One region of the Carboxydothermus ferrireducens DSM 11255 genome, then DNA from elsewhere that is predicted to be linked to it. Evidence: riboswitches for the same ligand, from Rfam matches in the RefSeq annotation. Region 1 holds a riboswitch; the other holds the start of a gene.
The links. Region 1 has a riboswitch for glycine ahead of CARFE_RS14055 (GrdX family protein). Riboswitches for the same ligand answer to the same signal wherever they lie in the genome.
Positions count from the first base shown of each region.

Region 2: linked by a shared signal. The riboswitch ahead of gcvT (glycine cleavage system aminomethyltransferase GcvT) and the one ahead of CARFE_RS14055 (GrdX family protein) in region 1 are both predicted to bind glycine.

Region 1 covers NZ_ATYG01000003.1:105,636-112,831, forward strand. Annotated here, with positions in the region: gene CARFE_RS0102795 (glycine/sarcosine/betaine reductase component B subunit) at 1-623, opposite strand, end outside; gene CARFE_RS0102800 (thioredoxin family protein) at 635-964, opposite strand; gene trxB (thioredoxin-disulfide reductase) at 979-1,902, opposite strand; gene CARFE_RS14055 (GrdX family protein) at 1,952-2,347, opposite strand; glycine riboswitch at 2,387-2,480, opposite strand; glycine riboswitch at 2,481-2,566, opposite strand; gene CARFE_RS0102825 (thioesterase family protein) at 2,948-3,343, shown strand; gene CARFE_RS0102830 (formate--tetrahydrofolate ligase) at 3,523-5,193, shown strand; gene CARFE_RS0102835 (HD domain-containing protein) at 5,259-5,741, shown strand; gene folP (dihydropteroate synthase) at 6,182-6,937, shown strand; gene folB (dihydroneopterin aldolase) at 6,946-7,196, shown strand, end outside.
Region 2 covers NZ_ATYG01000001.1:172-7,367, forward strand. Annotated here, with positions in the region: gene CARFE_RS0100010 (double-cubane-cluster-containing anaerobic reductase) at 1-1,256, shown strand, start outside; gene CARFE_RS0100015 (acyl-CoA dehydratase activase) at 1,256-1,993, shown strand; glycine riboswitch at 2,096-2,205, shown strand; glycine riboswitch at 2,206-2,277, shown strand; gene gcvT (glycine cleavage system aminomethyltransferase GcvT) at 2,363-3,445, shown strand; gene gcvH (glycine cleavage system protein GcvH) at 3,448-3,840, shown strand; gene gcvPA (aminomethyl-transferring glycine dehydrogenase subunit GcvPA) at 3,842-5,176, shown strand; gene gcvPB (aminomethyl-transferring glycine dehydrogenase subunit GcvPB) at 5,176-6,636, shown strand; gene CARFE_RS13695 (radical SAM protein) at 6,624-7,196, shown strand, end outside.

The DNA.
Region 1 (7,196 bases):
AAACCCTGAGTTTGGAGCATGTAAACATAAGCTACTTTTGGAAGTTCGGGGTACTTTGAAGCGGCTTCTAAGAGCGGAGCAACTTCATAAGTTACCTCTTCATCGGGGGTAATGTTTTTACCAGCTTCCCCAAGGTAGGCCGCTGCTTTAAGTCCGGCTAACCGGACCACACTTTCGTGTTCATGTTGACTTAATCCATCTACCGGTTCGATTTTAACTACAACGTTATAGGTTTTGGAAAAAGGAGTATACTCGGCTCCAGGACCGGTCATGTCAATAATTCCTTCCTGGAATCCTACAATCTTTCCGGTAGTGACCACAGCAGCACCTTTTAAAACGTGGGTCCGGCCGCTGCCCACCATTTCTACTTTACCGAGAAAACCGGGGAAAATATTTCCTGGGCCTTCCACCTTCACCCGGGGTTCAATGACGTCTTTTACCGGTACAATTCGTACCGATTCGCCCGGGCGGGCTAAGAAAACCTCAACGGAACTAATCCGGTTATCCTCTTTCAATAAGGCTGTTAATTCGTCTTTATTAACGTAAAGAACTCCATTTTCGACCCGGGTACTGGGGCCAAATTCCAGCCCTTTAATGTTAATTTTCCCAAGGGTAAGCCGCATTTTATCCCTCCTTAGCCGATAATGGCCCGAATTTTTTCTTCAATTTCTTCGCGGCCAAAATTACCTTGTAGCTGGTCTACAAGTTCGCCGTTTTTATAAAACTGGAAGGTAGGAAGGCTCATAACTTTAAGCTGAATGGCAAGCCTCCGGTTTTCGGCAGTGTTTAATTTGGTAAACTTCATTTTACCCGCATAGATTTCGGCCAATTCTTCTACTACCGGCATTAAACCCATGCAGGGTACGCACCTGGGACCCCAGAAGTCCACCAGAACCGGAAGCTCGCTTTTTAAAACTTCTTCTTCAAAATTGTCTTTGTTTAGCTCAATTATGTTTCCCGCCATGTTTATCACCTCCTTTACTCGGTACATTCTTCAAGATATTTTTCCGCATGGTAAGCAGCAATAGCACCGTCAGCAGCGGCAGTTACTACCTGCCGTAACAGCTTTTGCCGGACATCGCCGGCGGCGTAGATTCCGGGAATGTTGGTGCGCATGTTTTCATCGGTAATAATGTACCCCTGTTCGTCCAGGTTTACTAAGCCTTTGACAAACTCGGTATTGGGCTTAAGGCCAACATAGATAAAGATTCCGTCAATTTCCCTTTCAAAAACTTCACCGGTGACCACGTTTTTTAAGCGCACTTTTTCCACAACGTCGGTGCCGATAATTTCTTCCACCACGGTGTTCCAAAGGATTTCCAGCTTTTCGTTGGCAAAAGCCCTTTCCTGGAGAACTTTGGTGGCTCTCAAGGTATCGCGGCGATGGACAAGGGTTACCTTATCAGCAAACTTGGTAAGGTAACAGGCTTCCTCAACCGCTGAATCGCCACCCCCTACGACCATGACGTTGGCGCCTTCGTAAAAAGCGGCGTCACAGGTAGCACAGTAGGAAACCCCCCGGGATCTGAATTCTTGCTCTCCCGGACAGCCAAGAAGTTTAGGTGCAGCACCGGAAGCGATAATTACCACTTTCGCAACAAAGTTACCTTTGGTGGTTTTGACGATCCGGTCAGCCCCCGCAAGCTCAATCCCCTTTACTTCGGCCAAAAGTTTTTTGGCACCAAAACGCTTTGCTTGTTCCTCCATTTGGGCGGTAAGTTCCGGGCCGGAAATCCCATGGGCAAATCCCGGATAATTTTCAATTTCATCGGTAGTGGCAGCCTGTCCGCCGGTGGAAAGCTTTTCAATATAAAGGGTGGAAAGCTTACTCCGGGCGCTGTAAAGAGCTGCGGAAAGTCCAGCAGGACCGGCGCCGATGATGATTACATCGTATCTTTCCATACGATATTCCTCCTTTTAAAGGGAAAAGTTATAAATTAAAGTTATAAACTTATGTAATAAGACCCATGCTGTAAAGGAAACTTTTAAAAAAATCCAGGTCTATTACAGCAAAATCTTCCAGAAAGAGCTCGATTTCCTTGGGACGAGACCGTTTTTCTAATAGCTCTTTGGTTTTTAAATAGCTAATTTCAGCCATTAGGATGGAATCGTAATCGGATTCTTGCTCGAGCTTTTCTAAAACTACGGTTTTATAAGGTGTTTGGTTTGGCTTAATGCTACCGGTCAAGGGATGGGTTAAAAGTTTATAACCTAAATGGCAGAGATCACGCACTTTTGCTAACACATCTTCGGTATATCCATCCACCCAGATAATCGTAAAGCGGGGTTCTAAAGTAAATCTTTGAATATAGTCTTTGACTTTCGGATTATTTGTAATCACCAGCATGAAAAATTCCTCCTAAAAGAAAAACAGAGGCCGAATAACTTTCCGGCCTCTGTCCTTACAACCTGAGAGATTCCCGGGCCCAAGGCTACGGGTTTCTCCTTCGGTGCCGCATTTTGCGGACTCTCCAGAGTTCCGTCCGGTTGCGGTCCTTTTGCCTGAGAGTTTCGGTTGCCCTTGCTCCTTCGGCGCCCGATTACGGGTCTCTCCCACAACCTTCATCCGGAAAATTTCATTATTAATTTTTGGGGGGATGGAGTAAAAATATGCAGGGGGAGAATGAAAAGTTTTTCTTAACTTTTCAATTTCTATTATATACATTCGTGACAATTTACACAAGTCCTGCTACAAAAATTTAATTTTTTCGACAAATTTAGAAGTTTTTATCTTGTGAAAATTAAGAAAATGGCGAAAATATGAGAAAATATTTTTTAGTTTATTGTGACAAAAAGCGCATATAAAGAGGTTTGTATACCAATGCAGTATACAGCTTAATTTACTTAATCTTAACAATATTTTTTTTAAGGATTAAAAATAGAAAGAGGAAATTTAAAGGGAAGGAAAGAATAAAATAATAAACACGTGGAAAAGTGGGGTGATAGGATGGCGGAAAGCCTTACCGAAGGCCTGGAAGGGACGGCTAAAACTACCGTTTCCCTGGAAAAAACGGCCAAGGCAGTGGGGAGTGGAAGTTTAGAAGTATTTGCCACTCCAATGATGGTAGCTTTGATGGAAAAAGCGGCGGTAAATGCTGTTGCTGCTGCGTTATCTCCGGGAGAAACTACCGTGGGGACAAAAATTGAGGTTTCTCACATAAAAGCATCGCCCGTCGGTGCTTTGGTTGAAGCTAAAGCCAAATTGATTTCCGTTGAAGGGCGAAAGCTTACGTTTTTGGTGGAAGCTTTTGATGAGCAGGGGAAAATAGGGGAAGGACGGCATGAAAGGGTACGAGTGAACATTGAGAAATTTTTAGGAAAGGTAAGTTCCAGAGAAAAATAAAGGGATATTGAGGGAAAAATAAAGTTAATGAAAGTTCCTACAATATCTTTTAGGAAAATTTAAAAATTTCAAAATATAAGCAGGAATTTGGCCCGAAGAAGAGAATAATCTATTAATTGATGCTCAAAATAGTTTGGTAAAGGTTATTTAAAAATTTAAGGGAAAGGAAGGGAAAGGATATGAAAAGTGATATCGAAATTGCCCAGGAGGCAAAATTAGAGCCCATAGTAAAAATAGCGGAAAAGTTAGGGCTCACCGAAGATGACATTGAACTGTATGGTAAGTACAAAGCAAAAATTGCAGCTCACGTTTGGGACAAGATCAAGGACCGTCCGGACGGCAAATTAATTTTGGTAACGGCAATTAACCCGACACCCGCCGGGGAAGGAAAAACTACAACAACCGTTGGCCTGGGGGATGCTTTGTCCCGCTTAGGAAAGAAAACTGTCATTGCTTTACGGGAACCATCCTTAGGCCCAAGCTTTGGGGTAAAGGGTGGTGCCGCCGGTGGTGGTTATGCTCAGGTCGTGCCGATGGAAGATATTAACCTCCATTTTACCGGGGACCTGCACGCAATTACTACAGCGCATAACCTTTTAGCAGCGATGATTGATAACCACATCCATCAAGGAAACGAATTGGGGATTGACCCCAGGAGAGTTGTTTGGCGCCGGGTGGTAGACTTAAACGACCGGGCTCTTCGCAAGGTAGTAATCGGTCTTGGCGGTCCGGCTCAAGGGGTACCCCGGGAAACGGGCTTTGATATTACCGTTGCTTCCGAAATAATGGCTATCCTTTGCTTAGCTTCCGACCTCATGGACTTAAAAGAAAGATTTAACCGGATTTTAATTGGATATACATACGACCAAAAGCCGGTTTATGCCAGAGATTTGAAAGCCGCTGGCGCAATGACTGTTTTAATGAAAGATGCAATTAAACCTAATTTAGTGCAAACCTTAGAACACACCCCGGCTTTTGTGCATGGTGGTCCGTTTGCTAATATCGCTCATGGTACTAACTCTATTTTGGCCGATAAGATTGCTTTAAAACTTGCCGATTACCTGGTAACCGAAGCAGGTTTCGGTGCTGACCTTGGCGCTGAAAAGTTCTTCAACGTTGTTTGCCGGTTTGCCGGATTTAAACCTTCGGCAGTAGTTATCGTTGCAACGGTTCGGGCCTTAAAATACAACGGTGGTGTACCGCGGGCCGAACTCAATAAAGAAAATCTTGAAGCATTAGAAAAAGGTTTTGCTAATTTAGAAAAGCACATTGAAAATATCGGTAAGTTTGGTTTACCGGCGGTAGTTGCCATTAACCGCTTCCCCACCGACACCGATGCCGAGCTCAACAAGCTCCGGGAGCTCATTGAAGCTACCGGTGCTGAGTTTGCTTTATCGGAAGTTTGGGCCAAGGGCGGTGAAGGTGGAATCGAATTAGCTCAAAAGGTGCTTAAAGTGATTGAAGAAAAACCAGCCAATTTCCGTTACCTCTACGATTTAGAAATGCCGATTAAGCAGAAGATTGAAACCATTGCCCGGGAAATTTACGGTGCCGATGGGGTTGTCTTTACCGCAGATGCGGAAAAGACCTTGGCCAAGTTTGAAGAAATGGGCTTTGGCAATATGCCGGTAATTATGGCCAAAACCCAGTACTCGTTATCCGATGACCCGAACAAACTTGGAAGACCGACCGGCTTTAACATTACGGTGCGGGAGCTGCGGGCTTCGGTGGGAGCAGGCTTTATCGTGGCCATTACCGGCGATATCATGACTATGCCTGGGCTTCCCAAACGACCGGCAGCAGAGGTCATTGATATCGATGCTAACGGTAAAATTACCGGCTTATTCTAAGGGGGCTAAAGGGGGAGAAATCCCCCTTTTTCCTTGTTATAGTTAAAGAAAGTTTGGGGTAACCTATGCAGAGATTCTGGCGGGTTTATAGGGATGAAGAAGTGGTTAGGCGTTTTAAAGAGATAAATTATTTGGAGAAAGACCGGGAGTTTTGCAGGCACGACTTCCAGCACTTTTTAGATGTGGCAAGAATTTTAGCTATTTTGTGTTTTGAAAATAAATTTTCCTTTCCAAGGGAACTTATCTATCTTACTGCCCTTCTCCACGATTTAGGGAGGGTAGAAGAGTATCTTTACGGTTTAAATCACGCGCTGATTGGGGCTGAAGTTGCCCGGGAGATATTAGAAAAGTATCAGGAGTTTGTTCAAGAGGAAATTTTCCTGATAACGGAAGCAATAAGGGGTCACCGGGAACAAAACTCGGAAGGTTTTACCCGTTTATTATACCTTGCCGATAAGCTTTCCCGGCCGTGTCTTACCTGTAAGGTTATAGATAAATGCCACAAAAAAGAAGAAATGTTATTACTTCACCAGGAGAAGTTTTATTAATGGGGGTTTATGCTATGGAGCATATCTTATGGTCAATGGAGTTTTCCAATATTGATGAGGTAAAAAAGGAAATTTCTTTGATCGGTAGTACTTTGGCTGGGGTAAATTTGATGGCCCCTAAAGGGGTTTTAAGATGTATTAAAGTTAAAGAGCTTTCGACGAAAGCTGCCAATATTTTAAAACAGGAGCTTCTGGCCAAAGGAGGGGACTGTGCTACTTCCTGGGGGAGTTTGGATTTAACTGCTCCCACAACCGATGTTTTGTGTTTTGCTACCGAAAAAGTTTGGCGGCAGGTAATACCCAAGTTAAAAATGCAGCCCTTTGGCCTAAAGAGTCTGGCGGAAGAAATTGAAGAAGTTTTAAAAAATTTAAATGGACGGGCGAAGTACGAACTGGATTGCCGGGGCCGAAAAATTACCCTTGGCGAGAGAACCCTCATTATGGGGATTTTAAATGTGACTCCCGATTCCTTTTCGGATGGTGGACAGTACAACGATATTGAAGCGGCGGTAAAGCGAGCGCGGCAAATGGTTGCCGAGGGAGCGGATATTATCGATGTCGGCGGGGAATCAACCCGGCCGGGAGCGGAATATGTTCCGCCGGAAGAGGAACTGCGCCGGGTATTGCCGGTAGTGGAAGCCTTGGTGCGGGAAATGAATGTTCCCATTTCGGTGGATACTTACAAAGCAGAGGTGGCGGAAAAAGCTTTGGAAGCGGGAGCTCATATCATTAATGATGTATGGGGGCTACAAAAAGATCCCCGAATGGCTGAAGTAGCTGCCCGCTATGGGGCACCGGTGGTAGTGATGCACAATAAAACCGAGGCCGAGTACGATGATTTAATGGCAGAGGTCATAGCTTTCTTGAAAGAAAGTATCAAGATCGGTGTTAAAGCAGGGATACCGCGGGAAAAGATTATTATTGATCCGGGAATTGGTTTTGGCAAAACGTTAGAGCACAATCTTTTATTAATGAAGCGCTTAAACGAACTAAATAGCCTTGGCCAGCCGATTTTATTGGGTACTTCACGGAAATCAATGATTGGTAAAACTCTAGATTTGCCGGTGAACGAACGGGTGGAAGGGACGGCGGCCACCGTAACTTTGGGAATAGCTAAAGGTGTAGATATCGTACGGGTTCACGATGTGAAAGAAATGGTGCGGGTTGCTAAAATGACCGATGCCATGGTACGGTAGGTGAAAAGATGGATAAGATTGTCATAAAAGGTGTTGAATTTTATGCTTTTCACGGAGTTTTACCGGAAGAAAAAGCTTTGGGGCAAAAATTCATTCTTGACCTTGAGCTTGGTATTGATTTAAGGGATGCGGGGCGCAGCGATGATTTAAATAAAACCGTTAGCTATAAAGAAGTTTTAGATTTCACCGAGGAGATTGTTACAAAAAACCGCTTTGATTTAATCGAAGCTCTGGCGGAAGAAGTAGCAGGGGGAATTTT
Region 2 (7,196 bases), on a different contig from region 1:
GGGAGTTGTGGAGGGTGCTAAATGTTGATTTAGAAAAGCATGATGAATTTTTAGCCCCGGTACCGGCGGTTTATCGTGAGCTTTTTTTAAATTGTCCCAATCGTCCCAGGGCAATGGCTTATTTTGATGCGGTAGTGGGGGATATTCACGGTATCCGGGTACATGAACTTTATAACTTAAAACAAGAAGGCAAAAAGGTTTTTGCTACTTTTTGCGTTTATGTACCGGAAGAAATAATAAACGCTACCGGCAGTGCTTGCATCGGTCTTTGCGGTGGTGCCCAGTATACGGTACCGGCGGGGGAAACGGTGTTACCGCGTAATCTCTGCCCTTTGATTAAGTCGGCGATGGGTTTTAAAATTGAAAGGATTTGTCCTTATTTTCAGGTGGCCGACTACGTGGTTGGGGAAACTACCTGTGATGGCAAGAAAAAGGCCTGGGAGATTTTAAATGAATATATTCCAGTTTATGTAATGGAGCTACCTCAGAAAAAAGAAGAACGGGATCGGAAATTCTGGGAAGAGGAAATTAAAGATTTTGCGCAATTTGTGGAAGAAAAAACGGGAGTTAAACTAAATGCAGAAAATTTAAGGGCGGGCATTGAAAAAATAAACAAAAAAAGAAAAGCTTTAAAAAGGCTTTCCGATTTAAGAAAGCACAACCCGGCTCCCATCCATGGCCTTGACGTACTGTTAATTAACCAGCTGGCCTTTTTTGATGACCCCGAGCGTTTTGCCACAAAGGTTAATGAACTGTGCGACGAATTGGAAGAAAGGGTGGCTAAAGGCGAAGGGGTAGTTTCCAAAGATGCTCCACGAATCTTAATTACCGGTACTCCCCAGCCCATACCCCACTGGAAAATCCATGCTTTAATTGAAGGCGCCGGCGGTGTTGTAGTGGGTGAGGAAACCTGCATTGGGGAACGATATTTTAAAGATTTAGTAGAACCGGCGGCGGATGTGGAAGGCATGCTTAAAAATATTGCGGCCAGGTCTTTAAAGGTAAATTGTGCCTGTTTTACCCCTAATACCGGCAGGCTTGAGGATATCTTATCTATGGTGCAAAAACTTCAGGTAGATGGAGTTATCCATTATTCTCTGCAGTTCTGCCAGCCCTATGGAGTGGAGAGTTACTTAGTCGGACGGGAATTGGAGAGAAGAAATATTCCTTTCTTAAAGCTCGAAAGTGATTTTTCTGAAGAAGACCAGGGGCAATTAAAAACGCGGATTGAAGCCTTTTTGGAGATGATAAAGTAGTGTTTGCAGGATTAGATTTGGGCTCAACCAACTCAAAACTGGTGATTATTAAAGAAGATGGAAGTTATACTTTTAAGGTTGTCCCTACCAGGTATGAACCGGTGAAAGCCGGGGAGTTATTACTGAAAAATACCGGTGAAATTAGGAACTTAGTTGTTACCGGCTACGGACGGGTAGCTTTTAACCGGGGAAAAGTCGTAACGGAAATAACCTGTCAGGCCAGGGGTTGCCACGAATTATTTCCGGAAGTGGATTATATCTTAGATTTAGGCGGTCAGGATGCCAAAATTATTAAAAAAGATGGTCAAGGAAGGGTAGTTAATTTTTTAATGAATGATAAATGCGCTGCCGGTACGGGGAGATTTCTTGAAATAATTTTAACGGCAATCGGTGATGATTACCGGGATGAGGATTTGATTAATGAAGAAAATGCCGTGCCTATCAATTCCATGTGCACGGTTTTTGCCGAATCGGAAGTCATTTCTCTCCTTGCCCGGGGAACTCCCAAGAGAGCAGTAATTGCAGGATTATTTAAAACAACCGCCAAAAGATTGGCTAAATTTGCAGAAAGCCTTGGTAAGCCTCGAAAGTTGATTTTTACCGGAGGAGGAGCAAAATATCCGGCTTTAAGACTGTTTTTGCAAAAGGAAATGGGTGTCGAGGTGGTTGTACCCCCAGAACCATCGGTGACCGCTGCCCTGGGTGCGGCTTTAATTGCCAGAGAAACCGGGAGTTAACCCTCCCGGTTTCTTTTTAAATTAAAATTTTCACAAATGCAGGAATTGTTGAATTAATGCGAATTTTGTTATAAAATGTATACAGAAAACTTAATACGGCGGATGAAGGCAGCAGGAGAGACCCGGTTTTTCGGGCGCCGAAGGAGTAAGCCTTTAAAGTGTTGCTTGGCTTTAAAGGTGAAACTCTCAGGCAAAAGGACTGTTGCCGGACGAAACTCTGGAGAGTCCCTTAAAGGGCACCCACGGGGAGTTTAATCTCTCAGGTCAAAGGACAGAGGCTAAAGCAGTTTGTTTTAGCTATCTGTCTTTTTTGTTTTTCTTGGGATGAAAAAAGTGTTGCTGTTAAAACTATTAAAAAGGGGTGATGGGATGGAGAACTTGAAAAGGACGCCGCTTTATGAGGAACATATTAAGCTTGGTGCGAAAATGGTTCCCTTTGGCGGATGGGAGATGCCGGTCCAGTATACCGGTATTTTAGAAGAACATATGGCCGTTCGAACCGATGTAGGCATGTTTGATGTTTCCCACATGGGGGAAATAGAAATTACCGGAAAGCAAGCGGAACGGTTTGTTAATTACCTTATCACCAATGATGTTTCCCGCCTTAATTCCGGCGACGTAATTTACACTACTATGTGCTATCCCGATGGAGGTACTGTTGACGACCTTTTGGCTTATAAGTATTCGACCGAACGGTATTTGCTGGTGGTAAACGCAGCCAATAAAGATAAAGATTTAGCTCATATTCTCCAATACAGGTGGGACGATGTTACTGTTACCGATTTATCCGACGAAACCGCCGAAATTGCTTTGCAGGGTCCAAGAGCTCAGGAGATTTTGCAGAAGTTAACCGCTTTTGATTTAAATCGAATTAAATATTTTGGTTTTGCCGAAATTGAGGTTGCAGGCGTTCCCTGTCTTGTTAGCCGCACCGGATATACCGGTGAAGATGGCTTTGAAATTTATTTTGCTCCAAATTTGGCTCCAAAAATCTGGAATGAACTCTTAAATCTTGGTGTCAAGCCGGCAGGTCTTGGTGCCCGGGATACGTTAAGATTTGAAGCCTGTCTTCCTTTATACGGCCATGAACTTTCCGCCGAAATCACACCCTTAGAAGCCGGACTGGGCTGGGCCGTTAAGTTTAATAAGGAAGATTTTATAGGAAAAGAAGCTTTACTTGCCCAAAAAAATGCCGGGCTTAAAAGAAAAATTGTTGGTTTGGAAATGATTGGAGCAGGAATTCCACGCCAAGGCTACGAAATAGTATTTAACCAAAGGGGAGTAGGTTTTGTCACCTCCGGTACCTTTGCACCGTTCCTTAAGAAAAACCTGGCAATGGCTATGGTGGATCTTGAGGCGGCGGAAATTGGTACCGAGGTGGACGTAATCATTCGGGGGAAGGGCGTGCGTGCCCGCGTAATTTCAAGACCATTTTATAAAAGGGGGAAATAAGCATGAGTGTGGTACCTAAGGATTTAAAGTACAGCCGTGAGCATGAGTGGATTAAGGTAGATGGCAATATCGGTATTATCGGGATTACCGATTTTGCCCAAAAATCTTTGGGAGATATCGTATTTATTGAGCTTCCCGGTGTGGGGGATGAAATTTCCGCCGGAGATAGCTTTGGAGTTGTGGAGTCGGTAAAAGCTGCTTCCGACTTATATGCTCCCGTTTCCGGAAAAGTTGTGGAAGTTAATGAAGAAGTTATTGAATCGCCGCAACTGGTAAATGAAGACCCCTATGGTAAGGGGTGGATGATTAAAGTGGAAATTAGTAACGAAGCGGAGTTAGACGAACTGCTCTCCCCCGAAGATTACGAAAAACTTCTCGAAGAGGAAGGCGAGTAATTTGAAATATACTCCCCATACCCCGGACGAAGTCCGGGAAATGTTAAGTAGCCTTGGCTTAAGTAGCATCGAGGAATTGTTTTCGGACATCCCGGAAGAGGTTAAACTTAAAAGGCCCTTAAATCTCCCTTCCGGGATGTCGGAATTGGAAGTAAAGAAACACCTGGCAAACTTAGCGGCTAAAAACGGTTCGGCGGATAAGTATACCGTTTTCTTGGGAGCAGGGGTATACGACCATTATGTCCCGGCGGTGGTCAACCACATTTTGCTGCGCTCGGAGTTCTATACCGCTTATACTCCTTACCAGGCGGAAATGAGCCAGGGAGTTTTACAGTCGATCTTTGAATATCAGACCATGATTTGCGAACTAACCGGTCTTGACATCACCAATGCCTCGATGTATGATGGCGGTTCGGCTTTGGCTGAAGCCGCTCTGATGGCGGTAAGCCAAACCCGGAGAGATAAAGTTTTGGTGTTAGCCACCGTTCATCCCGAGTACCGAAGTGTGGTAAAAACCTACACCTGGGGCCCGGAAATTGAGGTAGTAGAAGTGCCCTATAAAAACGGTACCGTTGACCTGGAAAAATTAGAAGAACTAATAGACGATAAAACTGCCGCGGTCCTGGTGCAACATCCAAACTTTTTTGGCCAATTAGAACCGGTTGAGGAAATCAGCCGTTTAATTCACGCCCAGAAAGGCCTGCTGGTGGTGGCAGTAGACCCCATTTCTCTGGGTATTTTAAAACCACCAGCGGAATACGGCGCTGATATTGCCGTGGGCGATGGGCAGGCTCTGGGTAATGGCCTTGCTTTTGGTGGTCCGCACCTTGGCTTTTTTGCCGCCCGGAAGGATTTAGCCCGCCGGATGCCGGGACGCCTCGTAGGTTTAACTACCGATAAAGAGGGTAATCGCGGCTTTGTTTTAACCTTGCAGGCGCGGGAGCAGCATATTCGGCGGGAAAAGGCAACTTCCAATATCTGCAGTAACCAGGCTTTAAATGCCTTAGCCGCAACCGTTTATCTGGCTACTGTTGGCAAGAAAGGATTAAAAGAAATTGCTCTGCAAAGTTTACAAAAAGCCCATTATGCTTTTGAACGTTTAATTGGTGAAGGTTACGAACCTTTATTTAGCGGACCGTTCTTTAAAGAGTTTGTGGTAAAAGTTAAAAATGAAGAAGAAATTACCCAAAAACTTCTAAAACATCATATTTTGGCGGGGCCGGGTATCAGCCGTTTTTATCCGGAGTTAGCACCCGCTTTAATGATTGCGGTTACGGAAAAACGCACCCGGGAAGAAATTGACAATCTGGTGGAAGTACTGGGAGGTGACCGGTAATGGGAAGCTATCCTCTGATTTTTGAATTATCTAAAGAAGGAAGAACCGGCTTTGAGCTTCCTGAGTTGGATGTTCCCGCTAAAGATATCAATAATCTCATTCCTGAAGAAATGCAAAGGAAAACCGAACTGGACCTCCCGGAAGTGGCTGAAGTAGATGTGGTTCGTCATTATGTGGGCTTATCCCGGCGGAATTTTGGCGTGGATAACGGCTTTTATCCTCTGGGAAGCTGTACCATGAAGTATAACCCCAAGATTAACGAAGACACTTCAAGGCTTGCCGGCTTTGCTGAACTTCATCCCTATGTGCCCGAGGAACTTGCTCAAGGGGCTTTAGAGCTGCTGTACGATGCGGAACAGTACCTTAAAGAAATTACCGGCATGGATCGTTTTACTTTCCAGCCGGCGGCGGGAGCCCACGGAGAATTTACCGGATTGATGATCATAAAAGCCTACTTGGAGAAAAAGGGCGAGAAGCGGACAAAAGTCATCGTTCCCGATTCTGCCCACGGTACCAACCCGGCAACCGCTGCCATGTGCGGTTTTAATGTGATTTCCATTAAGTCCAATGAACGGGGACTGGTAGACCCGGAGGAACTGGCAAAAGTTTTGGATAAAGAGGTTGCAGCATTAATGCTTACCAACCCCAATACCCTGGGACTTTTTGAAGAAGAAATTGTAAAAATTGCCAGAATGGTCCATGATGTCGGCGGGCTACTGTACTATGATGGAGCTAACTTAAATGCCATTATGGGGGTAACCCGCCCGGGAGATATGGGCTTTGATGTCATGCACATTAACCTTCATAAAACTTTTTCCACTCCCCACGGTGGCGGTGGACCCGGTTCAGGACCGGTAGGGGTTAAAGCCCATTTAGCCGAGTTCCTGCCGGTACCGGTGGTGGAGAAAGACGGAGATCGGTACTACTTTAATTACAACCTGCCCAATTCCATCGGCAAAGTAAGGACTTTCTACGGCAACTTCCTGGTAGTGGTTAAAGCTTATACTTACTTAAAAGCTTTAGGTGGCGAAGGCCTTACCGATGTCAGCCAAAAAGCTGTTTTAAACGCTAACTATTTAAGAGAAAAGCTGAAAAAATACTTTTATCTGCCCTATGACCGGCTCTGCAAGCACGAGTTTGTTCTGTCCGGTAAGTGGCAGAAGGAAAAAGGGGTTCGGACTTTAGATATTGCTAAACGCCTGTTGGACTATGGAGTTCACCCACCGACCATTTACTTCCCGCTTATTGTTGATGAAGCGTTGATGATTGAGCCCACGGAAACCGAGTCCAAGGAAACTTTAGACCGGTTTATTGAGGTAATGATTGCAATAAGCCGGGAAGTAGAGGAAAATCCCGAACTTCTCCATGAAGCTCCCCACGTCACCCCGGTGAAGCGGCTGGATGAGGTGGGTGCAGCGAGAAATCCAATTTTGAGGTGGAGTAAAGATTGGCAAAAATAACTTTCGTTTATCCCCATAAAACCAAACCGGTTACCGTTACCGGCCCCCACTGTGCCTTAAACTGCGCCCACTGTGGGGGCCATTATTTAAAAAGTATGCTTCCTGTAGAAAAAATACCGAATTTGCAAGAAGTTAAAAGTTTATTAATTAGCGGTGGCTGTACTAAAGACGGCAAAGTCCCGTGGTTAAAACATGCCGAGTTTTTAGCCGACCAAAAAGGAAACTTGAAATACAATTTTCATGTGGGATTAATCGATGACGACCGGGAAATTGACCTTTTGGCCCAAATAGCCGATACGGTGTCCTTTGATTTTGTGATAGATGACGAAACAATTGCTAAAGTTTATCACTTAAATAAAACCGGGGAAGATTATTTAAACACCTACCGGAAACTTAAGACGAAAGTTCCGGTGCTACCGCATATAACTGTTGGCCTTCTCGGTGGAGAAATTAAAGGGGAATTTGAGGCAATAAAAGCTCTTTTAGAATTTAACCCACCGGCAATTGTGTTTATTATCTTTCGCCCTACGCCTGATACTGACTTTTCTGACCGTCAGCCG